Regions from separate parts of the Caballeronia sp. S22 genome, predicted to be linked through region 1. Evidence: riboswitches for the same ligand, from Rfam matches in the RefSeq annotation. Region 1 holds a riboswitch; the other holds the start of a gene.

Region 1 (9,303 bases):
CATTGAACCAGAACACTTTCCCCTTTACCGCGCTCGTTGCGCAAGCGCCCTTGCAGCAAGCGCTTTTGCTCGCGGCAGTCGATCCATCGATCGGCGGCGTGCTCGTCAGCGGGCCACGCGGCACGGCGAAGTCCACGGCGGCGCGCGCACTCGCGGAGCTGTTGCCCGAGGGAAAGCTCGTGACCTTGCCGCTCGGGGCGAGCGAGGAACAACTGATCGGCACGCTCGACATTCAAAGCGCCTTGCGCGATGGCGGCGTGAAGTTTTCTCCGGGCCTGATCGCGAAGGCGCATCTCGGCGTGCTTTATGTCGATGAAGTGAATCTTCTGCCGAATCCGCTCGTCGATCAATTGCTCGATGTCGCGGCGAGCGGCGTGAACATCATCGAGCGCGATGGCATTTCGCATCGGCATGACGCGCGCTTCGTGCTTATCGGCACGATGAATCCGGAAGAGGGCGAGTTGCGTCCGCAGTTGCTCGATCGTTTCGGTCTCGCCGTGGAGATGAGCAATTGTTTCGATGCAGGCGTGCGGCAGCGCATCGTGAAGTCCCGGCTCGCATTCGATACGGATCCCGAAGCATTTCGCGCGCGTCATGCAAGCGAACAGACGTCGCTGGGCCAGTGCATTCATGCGGCGCGCGCGGCGCTTTCGTCATTCGATTTCGACGATGCGGTTCATGCGCGCGTGAGCGAGCTTTGCATCGACGCGCATGTCGATGGCTTGCGCGCCGATATCGTGATGCTGCGCGCGGCGCGGGCGCTCGCTGCACTGGAAGGCGCGGCGAACGTGACGGTGACGCATGTCGAGCGTGTCGCCGATGCGGTGCTGAAGCATCGACGGCGAGAGACCGAATCGCCTTCGCGTGAACCCGCCGCGCGTGAATCCACGCCGCGCGATGCAGGCTCGGGCGAATCGGACTGGGGCGCGATGCCGCCGGAGCCGACGGGCATCGCGAAGGTCAAGCAAGTGAGGCCGCTCACCGCAAAAAAAGCCTGAACCATCGAAGGCGCGACGCGGATGCCTTCGACGTGGGGCATCGCCTTCGATGGAACGAATCGCGCACGAAAGGCCGCTACGTTGCGCGCGAGGGTGAAGAGAGCGCGTCGATCGACTGGATATCGACGCTGCGCGCGAAGCGCTCGATGCGTCTCGATGCCCGGCATCTTCGCTATCGGCGCACGCAGGGCGAGGGCGCGGTGCTGCATTGCTTTCTGCTCGATTGCTCCGGTTCGATGCTCGCGGGCGAGCGGCTCGCGCGCGCGAAGGGGATGCTCGTTGCGTTGTTCGATCGGGCCTATCGCGAACGCGCGAAGACCGCGCTCGTGTGTTTCGGCGGCGGACGCGCTGAAGTGCGACGTCAGCCGGGCGCGGCGCATTGGTTCAATGAGAACTGGATCGCGCCGATCGGCGGCGGTGGCGGCACGCCGCTCGCGCTCGGGTTATCGAGCGCCGCCACGGTGCTCGAACGCGCGGCCAGGCACAGGCCGTCGCAACGGCGCTGGTTGTGGGTGCTGACCGACGGGCGCACGAACGAGAACCCGCAAGCGCCCGCGTCGGCCGATGAGATCGTCGTCGTGGATTTCGAAGAGGGTTCGATTCGAGCCGGACGCGGCAAGGCGCTCGCCCTCGATTGGGGCGCGCGATACATCACCGCCGATGCGCTGAGCGAAGGCGGCGATCACTCATACCATCGCGGCGTATAAACCCAGTCTCCCACCACACGCGTCGTCGATGAACCTACGATCACCATCGTACGCATATCGACGTGTTCGCTTTTCAGTTCGCCCAGCGTGACGATGCGCAACGCTTCAGCCGGTCGCCCGATGTCTCTTCCCAGAACGACGGGCGTGTGCGGATCGCGATAGCGCTTCACGATCTCGATCGCACGGTCGAACTGCCACGGCCGCGCTTTCGACAGCGGGTTATAGAACGCCATCACGAGATCGGCCTCGCCCGCATGTGCGATGCGTTTCTCGATCACGTCCCACGGCTTCAGGTTATCCGACAGCGACAGCACGCAAAAATCGTGGCCGAGCGGCGCGCCGGCACGCGCGGCCGTCGCGAGCGATGCCGATACGCCCGGCACGATCGCGAGCTTCACAGCGCTCCATTCGGGATGCGCCGCGCGCCCTTCGTCGAGCGCTTCGAGCACGGCGGCGGACATCGCGAACACGCCCGGATCGCCCGAGGATACGACGACCACGCGCCGTCCTTCGCTCGCCAGTTCGAAGGCGTGACGCGCGCGCTGCAGTTCCTCGCGGTTGTCGGTCATGTGTACGCGCTGACCATCGCGAAACGGCCCGGCCATGCGCACATAGGTTTCGTAGCCGAGCACGTCTTGCGCGGCGACGAGCGCGGCGCGCGCGGCCGGCGTCATCAGTTCCGCGCTGCCGGGGCCGAGCCCGATCACGGTCAGCGCGCCGCGCACACGGCCGATCGATTGCGCATCGACGGGCGAATCGCTTACGTGCAATGCGATGCCTTGCGTATCGGCGTCGAACGGCGCGGCATCGCAAAAGCGCAGCGGTACGTTCAGCGCACGCGCGGCGTCTTCGAGCGATCGCGATGTCATGTAATGCGCAGGCGCTGCCAACGCCGCGAGCGCAAGCGGCGATAACGCCTGCGCGCGCATCGCGGCACGTATGCGTTCGGCGGCATCATCGTCATCGGAAGATAGATGTTCGATCCACGCGAGCACGCAGCGCGGATGAATCACGAGACTGTCTTCGTCGTGCGCGGCGAGCGGCGTGATGCGCACGGCAAGACGTGCATCGCCTGAGCGGGGCAGGTCGGCATCGTCGAGCCAGGGCGCGTGGCCCTCGATGCGCGTGGTTTCGCCCGCGAGCAAATCCGACACGAAGCGCTTGCCCTGCTCGATATCCGCGAGCGCATAACCTTCGGGCGGCGCGAGCAGACATTGACCGAAGCGCAACTCGCCGCTCGTCGTGATCGCGGGCGCGATGCCGAGCGCATCGCCGATCTCGCGCGCCAGCACGTTCACGCCGCTCATCCCGCCGAGCAGCGGCACGACCGCGCTGCCATCCTGCGCAATGGCGAGCACGGGCGGTTCGGCGACCTTGTCGGCAAGAGATGACGCGAGCGCGCGAATCACAATGCCCGCCGAGGACAGCGCGACGATCGGCGTGCCCGACGCATACAACGCGCGCACGTGCGCGCCGAAATCGTCATACGCGATGTCCGCATTCACGCGGCTGGCGAGGCCATGAATGCGCGCTTGTTCGAAGTTCGCCTGAATGCGCCGCGCCGTATCGAGCGCGCCCGCACCGAGGATGACAATCGCCATCGGCATGGAAGCACTCACGCGCGCCATTTTTTCCCCGGCACGACGAGCAGCGAGAAATACGGCGAGGCCATCGGATCGACTTCATCGAGCGGCACGATGCGCTGATTCGCCATCGTCGCGCGCTCGACATAGAGCGCGCGTTCATCGAGACCGAGCTCGCCGAGCACGCGCCGCACTTTCTCGAAGTTGCGGCCGAGCTTCATGATGACAGCCGCATCCGCCGCTTCGAGACGGCGCTTCAGATCGTCTTCGGGCAATACGCCCGACAGCACCGACAGACTCTGATTGCGATACACGAGCGGCACGCCCAGCACCGCGACGCCGCCGAGCATCGAGCACACGCCCGGCACGACATGCGCATCGAAGCGTGCAGCGAGACGGTCGTGCAGATACATGTACGAGCCGTAAAAGAACGGATCGCCTTCGCAGATCACCGCGACGTCGCGCCCGGCTTCGAGATGTCCGGAGATCGTGAGCGCGGCTTCGTCGTAGAACGCGCTGATGATCGTCTCGTAGCAGAGCGGCGGTTCGAGCGCTTCGGTCGTCACCGGATAGACGAGCGGCAGCCGCGTCTGCGTGTCGTCGAGATGCGATTCGATGATGCCGAACGCATTGCCCTTCTTGCCCTTCGCGACGAAATAAGCGACCACCGGCGCGGCCTTGAGCAAGCGCAGCGCCTTCAGCGTGATGAGCTCCGGATCGCCCGGACCGACGCCCAGTCCATAGAGACGGCCGCGCATCATTCGGTCTCCGAAGCAAGTGCGTTCACTGCCGCCGCCGCCATCGCGCTGCCGCCGCGCCGGCCGAGCAGGGCGACGAAGGGCACGCCGCGGCTATCGGCGGCGAGCATCGCCTTGGATTCCGCCGCGCCGATGAAGCCGACCGGAAAGCCGAGGATGAGCGCAGGTTTCGGTGCGCCGGCATCGAGCATGTCGAGCAGATGAAAGAGCGCGGTCGGCGCATTGCCGATCGCGACGATCGCGCCTTCGAGATGCGGCAGCCACAGTTCGAGCGCGGCGGCCGAGCGCGTGTTGTTCATCGCGCGGGCGCGTTCGGGAATCGATGGTTCGTTCAAGGTGCAGACGACACGGTTATCGGCGGGCAGCCGCGCGCGCGTGATGCCTTCCGCGACCATGCGCGCATCGCACAGGATCGGCGCGCCTGCCGCGAGCGCGTGCCGGCCGGCGATGCCCGCGCCGGAAGAAAAGCGCAGATCGCTCACGATATCGACCATGCCGCACGCATGGATCAGGCGCACCGCGAGCTTTTCCAGATCGGCGGGAATGGCGGCGAGGTCGGCTTCGGCACGGATCGTCGCAAAGGACTGGCGATAAATCTCCGCGCCGTCGCGGATGTAGTCAAGCATCGGCATGGCTCCGGGCGAGCCGTTCGGCCGCCTCTTCGATGGTCAGGTTGCTCGCGACGATTCGTTCGCCGCGATGCAGGTCATATCGTCCCGGCGCGACTGCATAGAGCGTCACCGGGACCGGATGCGCCGCCGCGCACGAGCGCTCGCAGCCGCTCAAGTGCACCTCGCTTTCATCATGCGAGGGCAGAAGCGAAGCGAGGCGATGCGCGTCGGCTTTGGTATCGGCGTGGCTTTTCGCACAGCCTTCCGAGCCCGCGCATGCGATGAGGCGCGCGAGCGGATCGCGCGGTTCGGTCGCGAGGCCGAGCGCGTGTAGGCGTCGCAACACGTCTTGCGCGTCATGCGCGGCGATGCCCGGTATCAGCACGCTTTGCCACGGCGTCATCGCGAGAAGGCCTTCGGCGTGCGTGTCGGCGATATCGGCGAGGGCTTCGAGCGTGGCCGCGTCGAGACGACCGAGGGGCGTTTGCGCGCCCGCGTACCACGTCGCGCGATACGGTTCCGCGTGGGCGCCGAGGCGCAGGGATGCATCGGCGGGTGGGCGTCGCCAGTGCTGAACGGCTGCATCGAAATCGAATGCTTCGAGAAAGCGCGCGATGCCGACACGCGCGAGCAGATCGCGCATACGATGTTCGTCAGGCGCGGCCAGCGCGAGAAACCTGCGCAGCACGCCGGACACGAACGTCACCATGTCGCTGCGATGAATCGCGCCGAGCGGACACTGCCGCAGCGTTCCCGCGAAGCCGAATGCGTAGCGCGCGCCATCGTCGATTGCAGAGAGCCACAGGTCGTGCGGATGATCGAGCATCGCGAGGCGCTCGCCGCCATCGAGTTGCAGCGCGAATTTGGGCGACAGCGCATGCAGCGACGCGTCGGCCTGCATCGCGTCGATGATTTGTGTGGCGAGCGCACGCGTGTCGTCGCTTGCGAGCGGACTGAGCATCACGTTGCGGATGTCGTCGCCGCCCGACGCCGACGGACCGAGGCCCGCATCGAGCGCGATACCGATCAGCGCGGCGTGGGCATCGTCGCGGATGCCGCGCAACTGGAGATTCGCGCGATTGGTCACCTCGATCACGCCCGAGCCGCAGTCACGCGCCGCCCGCGCGACGGCCCGCGCCGCGTGCGCGCTCAACACGCCGCCCGCGAGCCGCAGGCGCGCGAGCCCGCCGTCGCGCGCGGGCACGATGCGCATCAGGCCCGGGCACGCGGATGCGCGCGGCGCGGCGTTGAGCGATGAGCGGTTCAATGAAGTCAAAAGCGTGACCCGTTGGGCTTCGCGCGTAATGAGCGAACCGGTACACCCCGCCCGGTCAGCGTCGCGCGAATGCGATGAGTCGGCAGGTCTCTTGGCTGGCAGGTCTTCATTCGCGCCGGCCTTCCCGGTAAAAACCAGTGGCAGTGGAGCGCGGACTCGCTGCGTACAATTGCGGGGGCAGCCACAGTTTTCTGTGTTCCCTCTTAGGCCCTGGGTCTCTTCGACCCCGGGCACCGACGGACCTGTATTATGCCCGCTTTTATCGACCATCCAGGCGCTTCGGGGCAGCATCCTGAAGCGCATTACGAATCACGTGAAGGAGGCGGCGCATGTCGAACTGGCTGACCGTAGTGGGGATCGGTGAAGACGGCTGGCACGGGCTGTCCCGCGTCGCGCGCCGCGCGCTGCTCGACGCCCAGTCGATTCACGGCGGCGAGCGCCATCTCGCGTTCCTGCCGGCGCGCATCGCCGCGAGCCGCGTGCCGTGGCCGAAACCCTTTTCGCTCGACGCCGTGCTCGCCGGACGCGGCGACGGCAAGACCCGCATATGTGTGCTCGCGAGCGGCGATCCGATGTGCTTCGGCGTCGGCGCGACGCTCGCGCGTGAAGTCGCCAACGGCGAGATGCGCGTCATTCCCGCGCCGTCGTCGCTGTCGCTCGCGGCGGCGCGCTTGCGCTGGGCGCTGCAGGACGCCGTGTGCGTGTCGCTCGTCGGGCGGCGCGTCGCGTCGCTGCTCGCGAGCCTGCATCGCGGCGTGCGCCTGCTCGTCTTGAGCGCGGACGGCGCGACGCCCGCCGCCGTTGCCGCGCTCCTGACCGCGCATGGCTTCGGCGCGAGCCGCATGACCGTGTTCGAGCATCTCGGCGGCAACAATGAGCGACGTATCGACGAGCGTGCCGACGACTGGCGCGAGCCGCTCGTCGCCGCGCTCAATCTCGTCGCGATCGAATGCCGCACGCACGCCGGACACGCCGGGCCGCCGCTCACGCCGGGTTTGCCCGACGACGCCTATCGTCACGACGGCCAGCTCACCAAGCGCGACGTGCGCGCCGTGACGCTCGCTCGGCTCGCGCCGCAGCCGGGCGAACTCTTGTGGGACGTCGGCGCGGGCTGCGGCTCGATCGGCATCGAATGGATGCGCGCGCATGGCGCGTGCCGCGCGATCGCGATCGAATCGAACGAAAGCCGGCAGCGCCTCATCGAGCACAATCGCGACGCGCTCGGCGTGCCCGCGCTGCAACTCGTGAAAGGCGAAGCGCCCGCCGCGCTCGACGGCCTGAGCGCGCCCGATGCCGTCTTCATCGGCGGAGGATTGACCGTGCCGGGCGTGCTCGATGCATGCTGGGCGCGTCTGCGTCAGGGCGGGCGGCTCGTCGCCAACGCGGTGACGCTGCAAAGCGAGGCCGCGCTCGTCGAATGGCGCGCGCGGCACGGCGGCGAGCTGACGCGCATTGGCGTCGCTCAGGCGGAGCCGCTCGGCAGCTTCGATACGTGGCGTCAGGCGCTGCCGATCACGCTGTTGCACGCCAGCAAACCGTGATGCGTCATGCGTGAAGAAGCGCCGGGAAACACGAAGCGCGTGCTGCTGCTCGGCGGCACCGGCGACGCGCTCGCGATCGCGCGCGCGCTGCCGCCCGCGCATGTCTACAGTCTCGCGGGCCTCGGGCGCGTGCCGGGCGATCTGGCGTGCGCGGTGCGCGTCGGCGGCTTCGGCGGCATCGACGGGCTCGTCCGCTTTCTGTACGCGGAGAACATCGCGCTCGTCGTCGATGCGACGCATCCGTATGCCGCGCAAATGAGCCGGCACGCGCACGACGCCTGTGCGGTCGCGGACGTGCCGCTCTGGGCGGTGCGCCGTCCCGCGTGGCAGCCGCAGCCGGGCGACGGCTGGCGCGATGCGGCGGACTGGCGCGAAATCATCGCACGTATCGAATCGTTTCACCGGCCGCTTTTCACGCTCGGGCGCGAGGCGCTTACGCATCTGCATGAGATTCCTGCGTCGCAATACTGGACGATCCGCTGTCTCGAAGCGCACGCGGGCAATGAACGCGCGAGGATCATCGATGCCCGCGGGCCGTTTCATCTCGAAGGCGAGCGCGCGTTGTTCGATGCGGCGGGCATCGACGTTATCGTTAGCAAGAACAGCGGCGGGCGCGCGACCGAAGCGAAGCTCGCGGTGGCGCGCGAACGCGGCCTGCCGGTCGTGATGCTCACGCGGCCGTCGCTGCCGTACGCGGACACAACGTTCGACGATGCCGCGAGCGCGCGCGATGCACTACTGAACTGGCTTGACCGAATCCATCAATCCGAAACATGACGATCTATTTCATCGGCGCCGGACCGGGCGATCCCGAACTCATCACCGTCAAGGGACAGCGGCTCATCCGCGCGTGTCCCGTGATTCTGTATGCCGGCTCGCTCGTGCCGAAGGCCGTGCTCGACGGACATCGCGCGACGAAGTGCATCGACACGGCCGAGCTCGATCTCGACGCCATCGTCGCGCTTTTGCAGGACGCGCACGCGAACGGGCAGGACGTGGCGCGCGTGCATTCGGGCGATCCGTCGCTCTACGGCGCGATCGGCGAGCAGATCCGCAGGCTCGACGCGCTCGCGATTCCCTACGAAGTCGTGCCGGGCGTGACGGCGACGGCGGCATCGGCGGCGGCGCTGAAGCGGGAACTGACGTTGCCGGGCATCTCGCAGACGGTCATCCTCACGCGCTACGCGACGAAAACATCGATGCCGGAAGGAGAAAGCCTCGCCGATCTCGCGCGTCATCGCGCGACGCTGGCGATTCATCTCGGCGTGCGGCATATCGAGCGCATCGTCGCGGATCTGGTGCCGCACTACGGCGCGGATTGCCCGGTGGCGGTCGTGTTTCGCGCGAGCTGGCCGGACGAGACGCGCATCGAGGGAACGCTCGCGGAGATTGCGTCGAAAGTGCGCGCGGCGGGCATGGAGCGCACGGCGATGATCATCGTCGGCCGCGTGCTGGCCGCCGATGGCTTCGCGGATTCGACGCTCTACGCGAAGGACTGATCACACGATGCGCGACCTCGACACCGTGTTCGATGCGCTCGCGAAATCGGCATTCCGGCGGCGCTTCGCGCTCGGCGTACGCGAGGGGAAATATCTGCGGGAGAAGGGCGTCGATACGGTGATCGCGCAGGCGCATGAACTGATCGGCAAGCGGCTCGCGCCGCCATCGCCCTTGAACGACGGCAAGCAGACGCCGTTTCGCGGGCATCCGGTGTTCATCGCGCAACACGCGACGGCGACGTGCTGCCGTTCGTGTCTGGCCAAATGGCACGGCATTGCGGCAGGCAAGGCGCTCGACGATGCCGAGCGGCAACATGTCGTCGATGCGAT
Region 2 (9,303 bases), on a different replicon from region 1:
TACTTTCTTTGCAGCAGCAAAGAAAGTGACTGCCGCCCCGCACAGGGGCAGTGCTAATAAACCGACGCGAAACCGGGATCCGGCGAAAGCCTAAGCATTCCACCGCACCAGAACCCACTCCCCGCGCACGCACCTGAACCAACCGACCCCACCAAAATCAATCGACCATTGCAACGCGTTCTCATAAGAAATACCGAGAAGATGCGCCGCAAGCACGCGCATAACACCCGCATGAGCGACAACATGCACAGCACTCCGACCGACGCATGTCGCCTCAAACCACGCAACGACGCGCTGCGCGAACTGCGCCAAACTCTCGCCGCCGTGCGGACGCGCATGTTCGATATCACCGGCCCAGGCATCGATAAGCGCGCGATCGATCGTGTCCCACGCACGGCCTTCCCACGCGCCGAAGTGCATTTCAGAAAGACGCGCGTCGAGATGCACATCGGCGGAAAGGACACGTGCCAGCGATGCGCATCGCACAAGCGGGCTCGCGTGCCATCCATCGACACATGCGGGCACGTTCAACGCCTTCATCCGCTCCGTCAATGCGACAGCGAGATCGCGCACATCGCACCGCAAGGGCACATCGGTTTGCCCATAGCACACGCCCGCTTCGATAGCGACTTCCGGATGTCGAATCAGGACGAGATCCATGCGAGCCCGATGAGATAGATCGTGATTTCGAACACTTGCTGCGCGAAGCCGAGGCAATCGCCCGTATACCCGCCGATGCGACGCACGAAGTATCGCCCGATAAAAAACCGCAAAACGATAAGCACGCCGATCGTGAAGCACGCGAGCTTCCAGTCGATCACGAAGAGCCACGGCAAGCCGAACACGAGCGCCAGCGCGAACGACGCAAGACTCATGCGCTGCGCGACCGGCTTGGCCTTGCCCTCGGCGCGCACGTAATCGAGCGTGACGAGATAACTGATCGCGAACGCGCGGCTCGCGGCGTGCGCGGCGATCATCGTCATCGCGACGCGCTGCGGCGGCAACGCAGCGAGCGCCTGCCACTTCAACGCAATCGCGATCACCAGCGCAATCGCGCCGAATGCACCGATGCGCGAGTCGTGCATGATGCGCAGCGCATCCTCGCGCGTGTACGCGCCGCCGAACGCATCGACGCAATCGGCGAGTCCGTCTTCATGGAACGCGCCGGTCATGACGAGCGTCGCGGCCATCGAAAGCAACACGGCGACACCCGCCGGAAACACGCGCAGCGACAGGAGATAGACGAGCGCCGCGACGCCACCGACCATCGCGCCGACGAGCGGAAAGTAACGCGCCGCCGCGTTCAGATATTCGCGCTCGAAGCCGACCCAGCGCGGCACCGGCACGCGCGTGAAATAGCCGAGCGCCGTGAAGAAGTAGCGCAGTTCGTCGAGCGGTCGCATCAGTCGGCTTTGTTCGACACACCCGCCGACTCGAAGCTCGCCATCTCGTCGATGAACGCGACGGCCGCGCGCAGGATCGGCAATGCGAGCGCCGCGCCCGTGCCTTCACCGAGCCGGAGATCGAGCTCCAACAGCGGCGCGGCATCGAAATGCGCGAGCATGCGCCGATGCCCCGTTTCGTTCGACGCATGCGCGAACACGGAGTAGTCGAGCACCTCGGGCGCGATCTTCGCGGCCACCAGCAACGCCGATGTCGCGATGAAGCCATCGACGAGAATCGTCATGCCCTCGGATGCGGCGGCGAGATATGCGCCCGCGATCATCGCGATTTCGAAGCCGCCGAAGGTCGCGAGCGTGTCGATCGCATCGCCTTCATCGCGATGCAGCGCGAGCGCGCGGCCGAGCACATCGCGCTTGTGCGCGAGGCCGTGATCGTCGAGGCCCGTGCCGCGTCCGACGCATTCGTCGATCGGCAGATCGCACAGACGGCTCATCAGACACGCCGCCGCCGACGTGTTCGCGATGCCCATCTCGCCGAAGCCGATCACGTTCGTGCCGAGCGACGCGTGATGCCGCACGCGCGCAGCGCCCCGCGCGATGCCTTCGAGCGCGGTCTCGCGCGACATCGCAGGCTCTTGCGCGAAGTTGCGCGTGCCGGGTCCGAGCGACAGACGTTCGTATCCATGATCGATGGGAATCGGTGTCGCGACGCCCGCATCGACGACTTCCAGCGACATGCCGACCGAGCGCGACAACGCGTTGATCGCCGCGCCGCCCGTCAGAAAATTCGCGACCATCTGCGCCGTCACTTCCTGGGGAAACGAACTCACGCCCTCCTTCGCGATGCCGTGATCGCCCGCGAACACGATCATCGCGGGACGTTCGATGCGCGGCTTCGTCGTGCGCTGTATCAGGCCCATTTGCAGCGCGAGCGATTCGAGCCGCCCGAGACTGCCGGGCGGTTTCGTCTTCATGTCGATGATGCGGCGCAGTTCTGCTTCGAGCGCGCGGTCGAGTGCGCGGGGCAGCGGGATGTCGTTGAGCGTGGACATCGAAATTCCTTCAAGGGCGATGAATGGAAGGCACGAGCGCTTCATGCTCGCCGTCGCGAATCAACGCGAGCGGATAGCCGAATGCCGCGCTCGCGCGTTCAGGCGTGAGGACGTCGGCGACGAGGCCCGCGTGCGCGCCGCCGTGGCCGTCGAGCAGGAGCGCGTGTGTCGCGAAACGGCGCGCGAGATTCAGATCGTGGCACGAGAAGATTACGGTGCGCTTGTGCTCGCGCCCGGCGTCGCGCAACGCGTGCAGACAGTCGATCTGATGATGCAGGTCGAGATGCGAAAGCGGTTCGTCGAGCAACAGGCATGGCGCGTTCTGGCACAGCACGGCGGCCAGTGCGACGCGCTGGCGTTCGCCGCCCGAGAGCGTCAGCACGTCGCGCGCGGCAAAGGACGCGAGGCCGAGCGTTTCCAGTGCGGCGCGCGCCGCGCTGCGGTCGTCTTCGCTCTCCCAGCCCCAGCCGGTGAGATACGGAAAGCGGTTGAGCAGCACGGTGTCGAGCACGGTCGCGCTGAAGGCGTCGTGCGCGGCTTGCGGCATCAATGCGCGTCGACGTGCGAGGTCAGCCGCGCGCCATGCGGCGAGCGCGCGGCCATCGAGCGACACGCGGCCCGATGCGGGTTTCGCGAGTCCGGCGAGCACATTGATGAGCGTCGTCTTGCCCGCGCCGTTCGGCCCGGCGATGCACCACGCTTCGCCCGCCGCGATCGTCTGCGTGAGACCGTCGATGAGCGTGCGCGCGCCCGCGCGAAGCACGATGGCATCGAGATGCAGGGTCATCGCGGTCTCCGCAGGAGCATCCACAGGAACATCGGCACGCCGATCAACGCCGTCACGACGCCCACCGGCAATTGCGCGGGCGCGATCACGGTGCGCGCGACGAGGTCGGCGGCCATCACGGCGAGGCCGCCCGCAAGCGCGGCGGCGGGCACGAGCATGCGCTGATCGTTGCCGAACGCGAGGCGCAGCAGATGCGGCACGACGAGCCCGACGAAGCCGATGGTCCCCGCCGTCGTCACCGCAGCCGCCGCGGCGATCGATGCGACGAGATACACGCGCAGGCGCAATCGTTCGACGGGCACGCCGAGCGCACGCGCGGTAGCGTCGCCTCGCAGCAGCACGTTCAATTGCGGCGCGACCGGGACGATCGCGACGAGCGCGACAGCGAGCGCGATCAGCGCGGGCCACGGCGCCGCCGCGCCGTTGAGATCGCCCGTCAGCCAGAAGATCATGCCGCGCAGCCGGTTCTCGGGCGCGATGCTCAGAATCAGCGTGATCAGCGCGCCCCATCCCGACGCGATCACGACGCCCGTCAGCAAGAGTCTCGGCGACGCATCCTGTCCGCTTTGCCAAAGGTCCTTGCGCGCGAGTCCGAGCACGACGACGATCGATGCGAACGCGCCCGCGCACGCCGCGATATCGACGCCCCACCACGGCACCGATGCGAGCATCGCGGCAAGCGCGAACGTCGCCGCGCCGCCGGACACGCCGAGCACATAAGGTTCCGCGAGCGGATTCCTCAGCAGCACTTGCAGCAGCGCGCCGGCCATCGCGAGCAGCGCACCCGTTGCGAAGCCCGCGAGCGCGCGCGGCAAACGTAGCGTGAGCACGATCTCGTCGGCGATATCGGGCGTCGCGGCGTTCGCGTGAAAGAGCGCGCCGAGCGCACGCGATACGGGCAACGTCACGCTGCCCGTCATGAGCGACGCCACGAGCACGATGAACGTCGCGACGCCGAGCGCGATCCAGATCGCCGCCGCGCGGCTCGCGTTCATCGCGCGCGGACGCGCAAGCCGCTCAGGCGCGTGGCTCACGACGGATGCCAGCCCAACGTGATGTACGCGCCGCGTCGTGGCGTGTTGTACGAGTACGCAAGTTCATAGTCCTTGTCGAACAGATTGTCGATGCGCGCCGTGACGTACCACGACTTCGAGATGTCGTAGCGCGCCGATAGATTCACGATGCCATACCCCGCGAGCGTCGAATCGTAGTCGCTGCGTTGTCCGCTCACGATCCACTCGCCGCCGACACGCCAGCGCCCGATCGTGCGATGCGCCGTAAGCGTCGCGAAACGCCGCGCGCGCCGCGTCAGATCTTCGTGATTCGTCTCGTCGACGGGATTCTGGAACGTGACGCCCGCGCGCACATCGGTTGCGCCGACGTGTCCCGCCCACGATCCTTCGATGCCCTGCACCTTCGCGCGCCCGACGTTCTGCGCGACATAGTAGAAACCGCCGTCGGACACATAGTCGATCAGATTCGAATAGCGCGTCTGGAACAGCGTCACGCGCGCGACGCCCAGCGCATTCGATGCGTACTGCAACGCCGCCTCGACCGAATGGCTGCGCTCCGGCTGAATCGACGGATTGCCGCTGAACGGATAGTAGAGATCGTCGAAGCTCGGCGCACGAAACGAAGCCGCATAGCTCGCGCTCGCCTTCCAGTGCGCGTCGAAGTTATACGCGTAGCCCAGATAGTAGCTGTTCGCGCCGCCGAAATCGGAATACTGGTCGTGACGCAGATTCGCCTGCAATTCGCTCGCGCCGATGTGCCCCACGTAGCCCGCGAACACCGAATTCACGTGACGATCGGGCGCGCTGAGCTGATCGGAATCGAGCGTCTGATCGAGATGCTCGTAACCGAAAAGCAGCTTGTGCGCATCGGTGATCCTGACATCGTTCTGCCACGTGTATTGACGGTTCTCCGAATCGAAGCGGTTCGTATAGACGCCGTTCTGCTCGATGTTCGCGCGATCCTGTCCCTGCGCGATCGTGAAGTGCGTGGTCCAGTTTTCGGTGATCCTGCCGTTCGCGAACACCGACGCCGAGCGCACGCGATCGTGCGATTCGTTGATATCGGTCGGCAGGCCGTAGGCATCGTCGAAACTGCTGATGCCGTTCGATTGCAGGAAGCGCACGCCCGCGTCCCACTTGTCGCTGAACTGGTGACGCAGCGTCGCCGCGACGCTCTCGTTCAGATAGCCGTTCGCGTTCGGATTCGCGCCCGGCGCGATATTCGGATCGATCGACGAAAAGCCGTCGGTCTTCTCGCGCGAGACGTTCAGGCTGAAGGTCGTGCGGCCGTCCTTGTCGAGCGCGCCGTTCACGCCCGCCGATTGACGCTGCGTGTGATAGCTGCCGTACTCGGCTTCGAAGTTGAAGCGCGGCGGATGCGGCTCGCCTTCCTTCGTGAAGATCTGCACGACGCCGCCGATCGCATTCGAGCCGTACAAAGCCGACACATTGCCGTTCACGACCTCGACGCGCCCGATCTGATCGAGCATCAGTTGCGACAACTGCGCCGCGCCGAGCGACGCCGATTCGACGCGCACGCCATCGATCAAAACGAGCGATTGCGACGACGCCGCGCCGCGTATGTAGAGCCCCGAAGTCGCGCCCGGCCCGCCGTTGCGCGTGATCTGCACGCCGGGCGCAAGCGCGATGAGGCCGAGCGCATCGTCGGCGTTGGCGTCGGCGATGTCCTGCTCATCGAACACCGATGTCTGCGGGATCGATTCGGCGAGCGGCTGCGGCGCGCGCGTCGCAGTGACGACGACAGGAGCAAGCGTTTGCGAAGCGTCATCGGCGGCATGTGCGGCGCCGGCGAGCGGCAAACCGATGACCGCGGCAACGAGCGCGCCATGACGAGAGCGGCCGTTCTTGAGGGCGGCCTGTGGCAATACCATGAATGAAGTGTCCGTTTCGCGTGAGCGCGACCCCGCTCCCCGCGAGGACGATGCGCGACGAACGCACCGCGCGATCAGCGCCGATGCGTCGAACTCTGGCCGGTATCCGGGCTGGCGATGAATCGTCTCGCCTTCCCGCGCATCGTGCGCAGTGGCGTCGACACGTTTCTTGCAGTCGATTCGGGCGATGAACCCGGTGTGATGAAAATCCACACGCTCGCGCTGCAAAAACGCGCATGAGACGACTTGCAACTTGCGTTGCGGTCGCTTACCGTTGCGGGGGCAGCACAGGTTGGCTCGTCCCAGGTTGGTCCCGGTCGGACTTCGGAGACTTCGCTCCCTGTTTCCCGTTTGACTGCATCCGCGAGATCCGCGAATGCGAGCACCAAAAAGTGCGGCAAGTGTAGGAGCGCGTGTTGGGGCCGTCAAGAAAACGGCGCGGACAGTTGGGCGCGGCACATGACGAATCGAACGAGAATCGGCCGGCCTGTCATCACGAGCCATCAACAGCGCTCGCGTTTTCTGCACACGAATGCATGTCGACATGCGCTTGATTCGAAGGATTAAGCGCAAGATCGCATGTTGTTACGTCTCGAAACGAGACAATTATCGGAAGCTCCGTTGAACCGCGCTAAAATGCGAGGTCTTTAGAGGACGCAGCACATGCTCAACGAACTCGAATCACTGTCAGGAAATATCGGCCGGCTGATCCAGATCAGCGAGCGCCACAATCAGGCGCGCCAGGCGCTGCAAGACCAACTCGAACAACTGCGCGCCGACTATGCGAACGTGCAGGCCGAGCTTGCGCAAGTGCGTGAAGAGCGCGACACGCTGCAATCCGAACGCGATTCGCTCTCCGCGAAAATCGACGACGCGCAAGTACGCCTCAACGCGATTCTCGAAAAGCTGCCGCGCGCGAAATCCGGGCAGCATGACGAAGCCGACAATCAACTCGATCTCCTCGAAGCCGATTCCCGCGAAGCACATGAAGCGGAATTGCACGGCGAGCATCATCAAGGAGAGAAGGCATGACGACCACGCAGATCGAAGTCTCCATTCTCGGGCAGCCGTATCGCCTCGCGTGCTCGCCGGAAACGGAAGGCGCATTGCGCGAAGCGGTCGCGCGCGTCGATGCCGAGATGAACAAGGTGCGCAATGCAAGCAACGTGCGCGGCACGGATCGCATCGCGGTGATGGCAGCGCTCTCGCTGGCGTCGGAATTGCTTAAGCTGCAGGACAGCGTGCGTCACGGCGAGGCCTTCCCCGCCGAGGAAATCCGTCGCACGATGCATTCGATGAACGAGCAGCTCGGCGCTGTCATCGCGCAATACGAAGTGCAGTGAGATGTCTGTGCGTCGAGGCAATCGGCGCGCAATGTCAATCGAAAAAAGAAACTGCGGCGGGGCTGCGAAAGGCAAACGATTGGTGTAGAGTGACGTTTCCCTGCCTGGTGCGCCAAGGTCATATATTCCTTGAACCAATGTCACATTGGCACGGTTGCGGAACCTTGCAGCACGGGCGCGCGCGTCGCTAGTCCGATGTACCCGAAGTGTTGCTTACCGCGACCAATCTTGAACCCAGGTTCAGGATGCCGGCCTAGCGGCCGTGGCGGGGACCCATCTTAAGAACGGCATCGGTTTTTCCGGTGCCGTTTTCATTTGCATCGTCGATTCCGCATAACGAACAATCATGCGCTACTGGCTGATGAAGTCCGAACCGGACGAAGCGAGCATCGATCACCTCGCGCACGCGCCGAAAAAAACCTTGCCGTGGACAGGCGTGCGCAACTATCAGGCGCGCAACTTCATGCGCGATCAGATGCAGATCGGCGACGGCGTGCTCTTTTATCATTCGAGCTGTCCAGAGCCGGGCATCGCGGGCATCGCGAAGGTGTGCTCGACGGCGTATCCCGATCCCACGCAGTTCGATCCGAAGAGCGATTACTACGATCCCAAGTCCACGCAGGAAACGCCGCGCTGGATGCTCGTCGATGTCAAGTTCGTGAAGAAGACCGCGCTGATTCCGCTCGCTGCATTGCGTGAACACGAGGCGCTCGCGGACATGCAGGTGCTCGCGCGCGGCAATCGCCTGTCGATCACGCCGGTGACCGAAGCGCAGTGGCGCTTTATTACCGAACAACTCGTCTAACAAGGAACTTACGACACGAAGGCCGCGACTAAATCCCGTCGCGAATCACGCGATATCCCGCGTTCGGAGTCCTTCGATGATCAACAAGAAAACCGCTGCCGCACTCGCGCTCCTCGCGATGTCGGGCGCAGCGTTCACCCTTTCTCAAACGGCCGCCGCGCAGACGGTGATTACCCAGCCGCAACCTTCGGGCGTGCTTTCTCTTTCGGCGCAGGCGAGCGCGCAAGTGCCGCAGGATGTCGTCAACATCACGCTCTTCTACGAGCAGGAAGCGGCCGATCCCTCGTCGCTCACCGCTACGCTGAATCAGCGCGCCGAGGCCGCATTGCGCGAAGCCAAGGGCGTCGAGGGCGTGACCGCGAAGAGCGGCTCGTTCACCGTGTATCCATCCACCGATCGCGACGGCAAGATCTCCGCGTGGCGCGGCCGCACGGAGGTCGTGCTCGAATCGCACGACTTCGCGGCGGCGTCGAAGCTCGCGGGCAAGATGAGTTCGTCGATGCAGGTGGGCAGCGTCGGGTTCTCGCTGTCGCCCGAATCGCAGCGCGCGGCCGAGCAGAAGCTCGTCACGCAGGCCATCGATTCGTTCCGCAAGCAGGCGCAAACCGCCGCGCAAGGCTTCGGCTACAGCAATTTCACGATTCGGGAAGTGAACGTCGGGCACAGCGGCGTGCAGCCGCGTCCGGTCATGATGATGCAATCGCGCGCGATGAGCGCCGATGCGAAGATGGCCGCGCCGATCGCGATGGAAGCCGGCACGACGACGGTGACCGTCGACGTGTCGGGTTCGGTGCAGATGGGGCGTTGAATCGATGCGGGGCGCGCGCCCCGCATCGCTCAGGCTTTCGCCGATTCGGGCGGCAGGCGCAGATTGCGCTTGTACGCCCACACCATCATCAGCACGCCGGCGATGATCATCGGCAGCGAGAGCCATTGGCCCATCGAGAGGCCGAGCGCGAGAAGGCCGAGATAATCGTCCGGCTCGCGCGCGAATTCCACGGTGAAGCG

The links. Region 1 has a riboswitch for cobalamin ahead of cobG (precorrin-3B synthase). Riboswitches for the same ligand answer to the same signal wherever they lie in the genome.
Region 2: it holds a riboswitch for cobalamin, as region 1 does, so the genes downstream of both, ACEN42_RS12265 (TonB-dependent receptor domain-containing protein) here and cobG (precorrin-3B synthase) in region 1, are expected to answer to the same signal.

What each region holds. Positions count from the first base shown of each region.
Region 1 covers NZ_OZ180036.1:545,439-554,741, forward strand. Annotated here, with positions in the region: gene cobN (cobaltochelatase subunit CobN) at 1-6, shown strand, start outside; gene ACEN42_RS17625 (ATP-binding protein) at 3-998, shown strand; gene ACEN42_RS17630 (VWA domain-containing protein) at 1,145-1,705, shown strand; gene cobJ (precorrin-3B C(17)-methyltransferase) at 1,681-3,312, opposite strand; gene ACEN42_RS17640 (precorrin-2 C(20)-methyltransferase) at 3,321-4,049, opposite strand; gene ACEN42_RS17645 (precorrin-8X methylmutase) at 4,046-4,672, opposite strand; gene cobG (precorrin-3B synthase) at 4,665-5,933, opposite strand; cobalamin riboswitch at 5,997-6,186, opposite strand; gene cbiE (precorrin-6y C5,15-methyltransferase (decarboxylating) subunit CbiE) at 6,263-7,474, shown strand; gene ACEN42_RS17660 (cobalt-precorrin-6A reductase) at 7,481-8,251, shown strand; gene cobM (precorrin-4 C(11)-methyltransferase) at 8,248-8,973, shown strand; gene ACEN42_RS17670 (DUF4186 domain-containing protein) at 8,981-9,303, shown strand, end outside.
Region 2 covers NZ_OZ180035.1:2,601,495-2,610,797, forward strand. Annotated here, with positions in the region: gene cobC (alpha-ribazole phosphatase family protein) at 91-660, opposite strand; gene ACEN42_RS12245 (adenosylcobinamide-GDP ribazoletransferase) at 645-1,403, opposite strand; gene cobT (nicotinate-nucleotide--dimethylbenzimidazole phosphoribosyltransferase) at 1,403-2,455, opposite strand; gene ACEN42_RS12255 (ABC transporter ATP-binding protein) at 2,466-3,242, opposite strand; gene ACEN42_RS12260 (FecCD family ABC transporter permease) at 3,239-4,237, opposite strand; gene ACEN42_RS12265 (TonB-dependent receptor domain-containing protein) at 4,273-6,147, opposite strand; cobalamin riboswitch at 6,227-6,552, opposite strand; gene ACEN42_RS12270 (ATPase) at 6,811-7,179, shown strand; gene ACEN42_RS12275 (cell division protein ZapA) at 7,176-7,490, shown strand; RNA gene ssrS (6S RNA) at 7,585-7,766, shown strand; gene ACEN42_RS12285 (EVE domain-containing protein) at 7,837-8,295, shown strand; gene ACEN42_RS12290 (SIMPL domain-containing protein) at 8,372-9,103, shown strand; gene lgt (prolipoprotein diacylglyceryl transferase) at 9,133-9,303, opposite strand, start outside.